Regions from separate parts of the Gryllotalpicola sp. CP2-P1 genome, predicted to be linked through region 1. Evidence: predicted binding sites of a transcription regulator. Region 1 holds the regulator's gene; each other region holds the start of a gene.

Evidence for each region. Region 1 encodes HrcA, which represses chaperone genes, less so after heat shock. Its sites were predicted from a motif close to TTNGCACTCGNNNNNNNCGAGTGCNAA; they were not measured.
Region 2: groL (chaperonin GroEL) is a predicted target of HrcA. The motif match lies at 1,807-1,833, and genes of this name have one in related genera.
Region 3: ACM2XV_RS02120 (Hsp20/alpha crystallin family protein) is a predicted target of HrcA. The motif match lies at 1,682-1,708, and genes of this name have one in related genera.

The regions. Positions count from the first base shown of each region.
Region 1 covers NZ_JBLRDT010000215.1:551-3,818, forward strand. The annotation lists partial or broken gene ACM2XV_RS12965 (coproporphyrinogen-III oxidase family protein) at 1-307, shown strand, start outside; gene ACM2XV_RS12970 (DUF4870 domain-containing protein) at 300-671, opposite strand; gene hrcA (heat-inducible transcriptional repressor HrcA) at 772-1,815, shown strand; gene dnaJ (molecular chaperone DnaJ) at 1,847-2,959, shown strand; partial or broken gene ACM2XV_RS12985 (RsmE family RNA methyltransferase) at 2,968-3,268, shown strand, end outside.
Region 2 covers NZ_JBLRDT010000163.1:1,233-4,500, reverse strand. The annotation lists gene ACM2XV_RS11650 (GNAT family N-acetyltransferase) at 1-388, shown strand, start outside; gene ACM2XV_RS11645 (DUF3263 domain-containing protein) at 405-662, shown strand; gene ACM2XV_RS11640 (LytR C-terminal domain-containing protein) at 709-1,293, shown strand; gene ACM2XV_RS11635 (cold-shock protein) at 1,456-1,659, shown strand; gene groL (chaperonin GroEL) at 1,877-3,268, shown strand, end outside.
Region 3 covers NZ_JBLRDT010000013.1:4,881-8,148, reverse strand. The annotation lists gene ACM2XV_RS02130 (S9 family peptidase) at 1-44, opposite strand, end outside; gene ACM2XV_RS02125 (NADP-dependent oxidoreductase) at 142-1,098, shown strand; gene ACM2XV_RS02120 (Hsp20/alpha crystallin family protein) at 1,167-1,619, opposite strand; gene ACM2XV_RS02115 (hypothetical protein) at 1,781-2,197, shown strand; gene ACM2XV_RS02110 (alpha/beta hydrolase) at 2,241-3,176, shown strand; gene ACM2XV_RS02105 (APC family permease) at 3,145-3,268, opposite strand, start outside.

The DNA.
Region 1 (3,268 bases):
CGGCGGCGTGCGCTGGTGGAACGTCAAGCACCCCGCCGCCTACGCCGCGCGCGTGCTGCAGGGCGCGTCGCCGGCGGCCGGCCGCGAGACGCTCGACGACGAGACTCGACGCGTCGAGGACATCCTGCTGAAGGTCCGCATCGCGGAAGGACTGCCGGTCGCCGAGCTCGACCGCGCCGCCCGCCCGGAGGTCGCCGGGCTGATCGCCGAAGGGCTGATCGACTGGGCGGCGGCGATCGGCGGCAGCATCCGCCTCACCCTGCGCGGCCGGCTGCTCGCCGACGCGGTCGTGCGCCGGCTTACTTGAAGAAGCGGATCGCCAGCGGGTAGGTGTACGGCTCGCCGCGGCTCGCCGCCAGGGCGCCCATGATGCTGAAGACGATGTTCACGATCCACGCGGCCGCGAGGATGAAGAATCCGACCAGCACGAACGCGAGGATCCAGCCGATGATCTCGACGATGATCAGCGTGATCTGGAAGTTGAGCGTGGTCGTCGCGTGCTGGCGGATGAGCGGGCCGCGGTCCTTGAAGACGACGTAGACCACGATCGCGCCGATGAGACCGGCGAAGAGGCCGCCGGTGACGAGGTTGAGGCCGCCTGCGATGACGTGCGTGAGGATCGCCCAGGTGCGCTCTTCGCTCTGGCGCAGCAGCGGCGGTGTGTACGACAAGGTGTGCGACCTCCATGACGCTAGTTTCGAGTCAGCGTAGCCGGGTTAGTATTGGCACTCATAGGTATTGAGTGCTAGTCGGGCGAAGGGAGCGTCGTCGATGGTTTCGGAACGTGGACTCGCAGTGCTCCGGGCGATCGTGCAGGACTACGTGGCCACCCGCGAGCCGGTGGGCTCGAAGACGATCGTCGACAAGCACCGCTTCGGCGTCTCGGCCGCCACGATCCGCAACGACATGGCTCTTCTCGAGGACGAGGAGCTGATCGCCGCCCCGCACACCTCGTCCGGTCGGGTGCCGACCGACAAGGGCTACCGCGTCTTCGTCGATCAGCTGGCAGACATCCGCCCGCTGTCGCCCGCGCAGCGGCACGCCATCGAGATCTTCCTCGGCGAATCCGTCGACATCGACGACGTTCTGACGCGCACCGTGCGCGCGCTCGCCCAGCTGACGCACCAGGTCGCGCTCATCCAGTACCCCTCGGTCTCGCGCGCCCGCATCCAGCACCTCGAGTTCGTCGCCCTGGCTCCCCGCCGCGTGCTGACGGTGCTGATCGCCGACACGGGCGTGGTCGAGCAGCGCGTCGTCGAGCTGAGCGTCGACTACGACGACGCGGCGCTGCGTGCGCTGCGCGACGCGACCAACGCCGCGCTCGTCGGCATGCCGATGGCGGATGCCTCGTCGGTGCTGCCGGCCATCGTCGACGGCTTCCCCGAGACGCTGCGCCCCCTCGCGGGCGAGCTCGTGGAGTCGGTGGGCGCGATCATCGGGTCGACGCGGCAGGAGCGGCTGATCATGGCCGGCACCGCCAACCTGGTGCGCACCGAGCACGACTTCACCGGCAGCATCTTCCCGATCATGGAGGCGATCGAAGAGCAGGTCGAGCTGCTCAAGCTCTTCGGCGAGATGGCCGCCGAACAGCACGGTGTCGGCGGCAACCGCGACGTGAGCGTGTCGATCGGCCGCGAGAACGAGCCGTTCGGCCTCGCCGAGACCTCGGTGCTGACGACGGGCTACGGCGCGGCGAGCGGGCCGGTCGCTCGGCTCGGCGTGCTCGGGCCGACGCGCATGGACTACTCCACCAACATGGCCGCCGTGCGGGCTGTCGCCCGCTATCTGAGCCGCGCGCTCGGCGATCAGGCCTGAGAATCCACGAACACTAAGGAGCCGCCAGTTCATGGCAGCAGACCACTATGAAGTCCTGGGCGTCGAGCGCGACGCGAGCGCCGACGAGATCAAGAAGGCGTACCGCCGGCTCGCGCGCGAGCTGCACCCCGATGTGAACCCCAGCCCCGAAGCCGCGGAGCGGTTCAAGCTCGTGACGCACGCCTACGACGTGCTGTCCGACCCGCGGCAGCGCGAGCAGTACGACCTCGGCCCGCAGGCGGGCCCCTTCGGCGGCGGCGCGCAGGGCTTCGGCGGCTTCGAGGACATCTTCTCGACCTTCTTCGGCGGCGGTGGCGGCAGCCGTGGACCCAAGTCGCGGCGCGAGCGCGGCCAGGACGCGCTGCTGCGGGTCGAGATCGACCTCGCCGATGTGATCTTCGGCGCTCACCGCGACCTCGAGGTCGACACCGCCGTGCTGTGCGAGCGGTGCCAGGGCTCGTGCTGCGAGCCCGGCACGCACCCCGTCACGTGCGACATCTGCCACGGCACGGGCTCGATCCAGCGCTCGGTGCGCTCGCTCCTCGGCAACGTCATGACCTCGAGCCCGTGTGGCACGTGCCGCGGCTACGGCACTGTGATCGCCACCCCGTGCGTCACCTGCCAGGGGCAGGGCCGCGTGCGCGCCCGCAAGACCATCCCCGTCGACATCCCCGCGGGCGTCGACACCGGCCTGCGCCTGCAGCTGCCCGGCCACGGCGAGGTCGGCCCCGCCGGCGGGCCGAACGGCGACCTGTACCTCGAGATCAAGGTCAAGCACGACGACGTCTTCAGCCGTGACGGTGACGACCTGCTGGCGACCCTCGAGGTGTCGATGGCCGACGCGATCCTCGGCACATCCACGACGTTCCAGGCCCTCGACGGGCCCGTCGACGTCGAGCTGCACGCCGGAACGCAGAGCGCCGAGATCCTCACGGTCAAGAACCGCGGCATCACGCGGCTGCGCGGCAACGGCCGAGGCGACCTGCGCATCGGCATCCAGGTCGTGACGCCGACCAAGCTGGGGCGCGGCGAGCGTGAGCTGATCGAGCGCTTCGCGAAGCAGTACAAGGGCGACAAGCCGAGGCTGTCGCAGTTCCAGCAGGGGCTGTTCGCGAAGATCCGCGACCGCTTTCTGAACCTCTAGGCGCGGCGGTGGCCAACTTCTATCTCGTCGAGGCGCTCGCCGGCGCGACCGTCGGCGGCCTCGTCACGGTCACGGGCGCCGAGGCGAAGCACATCGCGACGGTCGCCCGCACCCGCGTCGGCGAGCGGATGCTGGTCGGCAACGGGCGCGGCCTGGTCGTGGGCGGCGTGGCCGAGTCGGTGTCGCCGGGCGCGGTCGACGTGCGCGTCGACGACGTGCGCGTGACGGATGCCGCGAGCCCCCGCATCCTGCTCGCGCAGGCGCTCGCCAAGGGCGACCGTGACGAGCTCGCGATCCAGGCCGCCACCG
Region 2 (3,268 bases), on a different contig from region 1:
CGACTATCGCGATCTCGAGGCCGCGACGCGCCACTACTGGGTCGCCGCCGAGGACGGCTCGGTGCTCGCCTACCTGCGCACGCTCTGGGACGACGAGCCCGAGCACCGCGCGGCGCACATCGTGGTCGGGCGGGTCGTGACCAGGGCGGATGCCAGGGGAAAGGGCCTCGCCAGTCGATTGCTCGCCGCCGCGATCGCCGCCAATCCCGGCCAGGACATGGTGCTGCACGCGCAGGAGTACGCTCAGCCGCTCTATGCCAAGGCCGGGTTCGAGCCCTTCGGCGACGTCTACCTCGAGGCGGGCATCCGCCACATCGGCATGTATCGGCAGGCAGGCGGCGCAGAAGACGCGCCCATCGGCGTTGCCGGCCGGCCCGCGGCCCTGTGATCGCTAGCCTGTGCCCATGCCGCGCGCCGAGCTGACCGACCTCGAGGTCGCCGTTCTGGACTTCGAGCGGGAGTGGCTGCAGGGGCCCGCGGCGAAGGAGCAGGCGATCCGCTCTCAGTTCGGGCTTTCCGGCGCCCGTTACTATCAGATTCTCGGTCGGCTGATCGATACCCCTGCTGCACTCGCCTACGACCCCCTTCTCGTGCGGCGGCTGCTGCGGCAGCGGGACGAGCGACGCGAAGCCCGCGCTGCCCGCACCCGGCCGATCGACTGACCCGCCGCGGAACCCCCGCCCCACAAAAGGACAGACCCCAGCGCGCATGGCCCAGCAATTCCCGAAGGACCGCTTCGACGTGGTCCCGACCGACCTCGAGCGCGTCGGTGCTCACCGCGCGCCCGGTCGTCGGGGGCAGGGCCTGCTGTGGCTCGTCTGGTGCCTCGTGGCCGTTCTCGTCATCGTCGGCGCGGGGTGGGTCTACCTGCACCTGCTCGACAGCAACGTCGGGCACTCCTCCGACTCGCAGCCCACGATCACCGAGACGGCGACGCCCCAGGGAACCGGGACCGGGTCGGCGAGTCCGACGCAGACGGCCACCGCTACGCCGACGCCGACCGCGACCATCGTTCCCTCCGCCCAGCTGAGCGTGCTGAACGGCACCGGCCGGGCCGGTCTCGCCGCGAGCGCCGCCACGAAGCTGAAGGGCGCCGGCTGGGCGACGATCTCGACCGGGAACGCGCCGCAGGACGCCGCGACCACCGCCGTCTACTACTCGGACCCGGCGCAGCGCGGCGTGGCGCTCGGCGTGGCCCAGTCGCTCGGCGTGGCGACGGTCACCCAGTCCGACCAGTTCGCGGGCGCAGGGGCGGTCGTGACGGTGGTGCTCGGAGCCGATTACTCGGGCTGAATCGGGCCGGGTATTTCGTCGATATGACGGGACCCTGTCGGGGCCGTAACTTTTTGACCGATCGACGTCGATTTTCGAATCCGCCCTCCATGCCATGGCTACGATCGTGGCCACAGTGATGCGACGAAGTGCGCGCGTCCAGCAACACGCAATGGAGAAACGATGGCGAATGGAACCGTGAAGTGGTTCAACGCTGAGAAGGGCTACGGCTTCATCACCGTCGATGGCGGGGGACAGGACGTGTTCGTCCATTACTCGGCGATCGACATGAGCGGGTACAAGAGCCTCGAGGAAGGCCAGCAGGTCGTCTTCGAGGTCGGCACCGGCTCGAAGGGCCCTCAGGCGGAGTCCGTGCGGCTCGCCTAGCGCGCAGCTTCTCGTACTTACCAGGAGCCGCTCGGCATCGCGCCGGGCGGCTCTTTGCGTGCCGGGCAGCTTCTGGTCGCCATTGCCCTGTGTGACGGATGCCCCGTCATTTCTTGCACTCGTGTGGTGAGAGTGCCAGAATCGCTCTTGGCACTCGTGCGATTTGAGTGCTAACGACATCTTTCGCTGCTACGTCCGGGAGGGACGAGAAACAACCATGGCAAAGATCATTGCTTTCGACGAGGAGGCGCGTCGCGGCCTCGAGCGCGGTCTGAACACGCTCGCCGACGCCGTCAAGGTGACGCTTGGCCCCCGCGGCCGCAACGTCGTCCTCGAGAAGAAGTGGGGCGCCCCCACGATCACGAACGACGGTGTTTCCATCGCCAAGGAGATCGAGCTCGACGACCCGTACGAGAAGATCGGTGCCGAGCTCGTCAAGGAGGTCGCGAAGAAGACCGACGACGTCGCGGGTGACGGCACGACCACCGCGACGGTTCTCGCCCAGGCGCTGGTCCGCGAGGGCCTTCGCAACGTCGCCGCCGGCGCCGACCCGATCAGCCTGAAGAAGGGCATCGAGAAGGCCGTCGCGGCCGTCACCGAAGAGCTCATCGCCGGCGCCAAGGAGGTCGAGACCAAGGAGCAGATCGCTGCGACCGCGTCCATCTCGGCCGCTGACCCCGAGATCGGCGAGCTGATCGCCGAGGCGATCGACAAGGTCGGCAAGGAGGGCGTCGTCACCGTCGAGGAGTCGAACACCTTCGGCACCGAGCTCGAGCTGACCGAGGGCATGCGCTTCGACAAGGGCTTCCTGTCGCAGTACTTCGTCACCGACCCTGACCGCCAGGAGGCGGTGTTCGAGGAGCCCTACATCCTCATCGCCAACCAGAAGATCAGCAACATCAAAGACCTGCTGCCGATCGTCGACAAGGTGATCCAGGCCGGCAAGCAGCTGCTGATCATCGCCGAGGACGTCGACGGCGAGGCCCTGGCCACGCTGATCGTCAACAAGATCCGCGGCATCTTCAAGTCGGTCGCCGTCAAGGCCCCCGGCTTCGGCGACCGCCGCAAGGCCCAGCTGCAGGACATCGCGATCCTGACCGGCGGCCAGGTCATCTCCGAGGAGATCGGCCTCAAGCTCGAGAACGTCACGCTCGACCTGCTCGGCCAGGCCCGCAAGGTGGTCATCACCAAGGACGAGACCACGATCGTCGAGGGTGCCGGTGACGCCGACCAGATCGCCGGCCGCGTGCAGCAGATCCGGAACGAGATCGAGAGCACCGACAGCGACTACGACCGCGAGAAGCTGCAGGAGCGCCTCGCCAAGCTCGCCGGCGGCGTGGCCGTCATCAAGGCGGGCGCGGCCACCGAGGTCGAGCTCAAGGAGCGCAAGCACCGCATCGAGGACGCCGTCCGCAACGCCAAGGCCGCTGTGGAAGAGGGTGTCGTCGCCGGTGGCGGTGTCGCCCTGATCCAGGCGGGCGCCAAGGCGTTCGACAAGCTGCAGCTGACGGGCGACGAGGCCACCGGTGCCAACATCGTCAAGGTCGCCATCTCGGCCCCGCTCAAGCAGATCGCCACCAACGCCGGCCTCGAGCCGGGTGTCGTCGCG
Region 3 (3,268 bases), on a different contig from region 1:
CGCTCGGTCGGGATCCTCTTGGCAACGGGTGCGTTGTCGGTCACCCTCACCACGCTAGGCCACGATCGGCGAGGAGGCCGCCGCGGCGGTCCAAGCGGCCGGGCGCCGCACCCGCCCGCCGCAAGATGAGAGGCTGGCTCTATGGCCCGATTTGCGCGATTCGACCGATTCGGCCCGACGGCAGAGGTGCTGCGCATCGTCGACGAGGAGCCCCCGCACCCCGGCCCGGGCGAGGTGCGCGTGCACGTGTGCGCCAACGGGCTCAACCCGGTCGACTACAAGATCATGCACTCGGCGCAGTCCGCGGCCAACTACGGCATCACGGACCCGGCCGCGACGCCTGGTGGCACGGGGGTGGGGTTCGACTTCGCGGGCGACATCGACGAGGTGGGCGAGGGCGTCACCCGCTTTAGGCTCGGCGAGGCCGTGCTCGGCGGGCGCCGCCACCGCGCGATCGGCGACTTCGTGATCATCGCCGCAGAAGGCGCGGATGCCGAGCGCGACGGCGTCCTCATCGAGAAGCCAGAGGCGCTCGACTACGACACGGCAGGGGCCCTGCCGGTCGCAGGGCGCACGGCGATCGCGGCACTCGACCGTGTCGGCGCGGGCCCCGGCGATACGGTGCTCGTGAGTGCCGCCGCCGGGGGAGTGGGCGTGATCGCGGCGCAGCTCGCGGTTCTCCGCGGCGCGACCGTGATCGGCACGGCGAGCGAGCGCAACCACGAGTTCCTGCGCGAGCTGGGCGTCACGCCCGTCGCCTACGGCGACGGCCTGGTCGAGAGGCTGAGGGATGCCGCGCCCCAGGGTTTCACCGCCGCGCTCGACAACAACGGGCCCGACTCGGTCGACGCCGCGCTCGCCCTGGGCGTGCCGCTCGAGCGCATCAACACGATCGCCGCCCGCGGCCATCGCGGCGCACAGGGCGTCGGCAACCCGCAGGCGACGATGGAGCAGTTCGGCGAGATCGTGCGCCTCGTCGCCGACGGGCAGGTCACGGTGCCGATCGAGGCGATCTACCCGATCGAGCGGCTCGCCGAGGCATACGCGCGCCTCGAGACCGGCCACGTGCGCGGCAAGCTCGTCGCGGTGACGAGGTAGCGCAGGCGAGGCATCCGCCCCCGATACGAGAAAGACCCCGGCGAACCGGGGTCCTTCTGCTTCCGTGCTTATGCGCCAGCGGGCTCGCTGTGCGCCTCTTCGACGGCGGGGTGCGTCGTCTCGGCGCGCGAGCTCACGGCGATCTTGCGCGGCTTGGCCTTCTCGCTCATCGGGATCGTGATCGAGAGCACGCCGTTCGAGTAGTCGGCGGTGATGTTCTCGGTGTCGATGCCCTGGCCGAGGCTCAGCTGGCGCAGGAACGTGCCGCCCTGGCGCTCGCGGGTCAGCCACTTGACGCCCTCGCCCGTCGCCAGCGTGCGCTGGGCGCGGATGGTCAGCAGCTGGCCGTCGACGTCGATGTCGACCGAGCCCGGGTCGATGCCCGGCAGGTCAGCAGACAGGACGTAGGTCTCGCCGTCCTTGTAGAGGTCCATCGGCATGAGCCGCGGGCCGGCGGGGCGGTCGAGGAACGAGCCCGCCAGGCGGTCGAACTCGCGGAAGGGATCGAAGTTCATTGCCATGTGAATCAGCTCCTTCTCTGTAGTCCCAAGGTTGAGCCACCTCGACTCAACTAGGACTGACATTAGCACTCGAACACCGAGAGTGCCAGATCCATTCCGCCATACCCGACGTTCAGCGGGCACCCGGCTCCCGGTCGGTTTCGCGGGGTCATAATGAGCGTGTGATCGGAAGCTCACTCGCTCGGCAATTGCGGGATGCCGGGTTGGAATGGCATCCCGCTCCGGGCGACTTCTTCCGCATCGAAGGCCCCGAATTCGCCTCAGACGAGACGTTCACCGTCTCGGACATGACCATCGAGCCGCACGAGTTCGACACAGGCACGATCCTCGGCTTCAACGGAACGACCGAGTGGGCGCTCGACTCCGTCGCGCTCGAGCAGGCGCTGTGGCTGCCTCGCGAGGATCAGCTGCGCGAGCGCCTCGGCGGCGCGTTCCGGGCACTGACCGCGCGTCCCGACGGCGCCTGGCGCGTCACGACGCACAGCGGTGGCGCAGACCACGACTTCGAGGCCGCCGACGCGGCATCCGCATATGCATTCGCTCTTCTGGCGCTGATCGATGTCACGGCGCTCCGGTAGCCGCTCGGCGCCCTTCCCGGTCGGTCCCTGGCTATGGACCGCCATGATGCTGCCCTTCGCGCCGTGGCAGTCGCGCAAGCTCAACGCGACGCCGGTGAGCACGGTCGACTACCTCCTCGACGTCGACTACGTCGGCGACGGCCACCCCGGTCACCGGCTCGACGTGCTGACGCCGCATCGCGAAGCCGGAGACACCGCGGCGCTCCCGGTGTACGTCTACTTCCACGGCGGCGGCTGGACGAGCGGCGACAAGTCGGCGCTCACCAAGTACTGCGCCGTGCAGGCGGCCACCGGCATCGTCGTCGTGAACGTCAACTATCGCCGCGCCGGACTGCGCGGCGGCGGCTTCGGCATGCGGCACATGCTGAACGACGCGAACGAGGCGCTGCGCTGGGTGGTCGCCCACATCGCCGAGCACGGCGGAGACCCGAGCACGATCGTGCTCGGGGGCGACTCCGCCGGGGCGCAGATCGCCGCCCTGCTCGGCGCGACCACGACCCGGCCCGAGCTGGCCTCGCACTTCCGCCTGCGCCCCGCCGTCACCCGCGAGGAGCTCGGCGGCCTGGTGCTGCACTGCGGCGCGGTCGACTTCTCCGTCGTCTTCGAGCCGGGGTTCATCATGAGCCACGACTTCGTGCGCATGCTGCTTCCCGGCTATCGCAGGCACCGCATGAAGCCGGCGTCGCTGCAGCGCGCATCGCGCTGGCTGAGTCCCATCGAATGGGTCGACGAAAGCTTCCCGCCGGTGCTCGTCACGACCAGCGAGCGTGACATCTTCTACCGCGCGAACGTCAACTTCGTGAAGGCGGCGGAGCGCGCGGGCATCCCCGTCGAGTTCGTCAGCTACGGCTGGGACGCGCGCAACACCGAGCACACGTGGCAGCAGGACGCCGGCCACCCCGAGTCGGTCGAGGTGTACGAGCGCCTCCAGCACTTCATCGGGCAGGTCAGCTCACGTGTACGATCGGCCGACGCTTAGGGTTCTTCTCGGCTTCGCGCAGCACCTCGCGCGTGACGGGCGCGATCTCGCCGGTGCCGTCGAGCAGGAAGCGCGCCATGTTCGAGATCGGG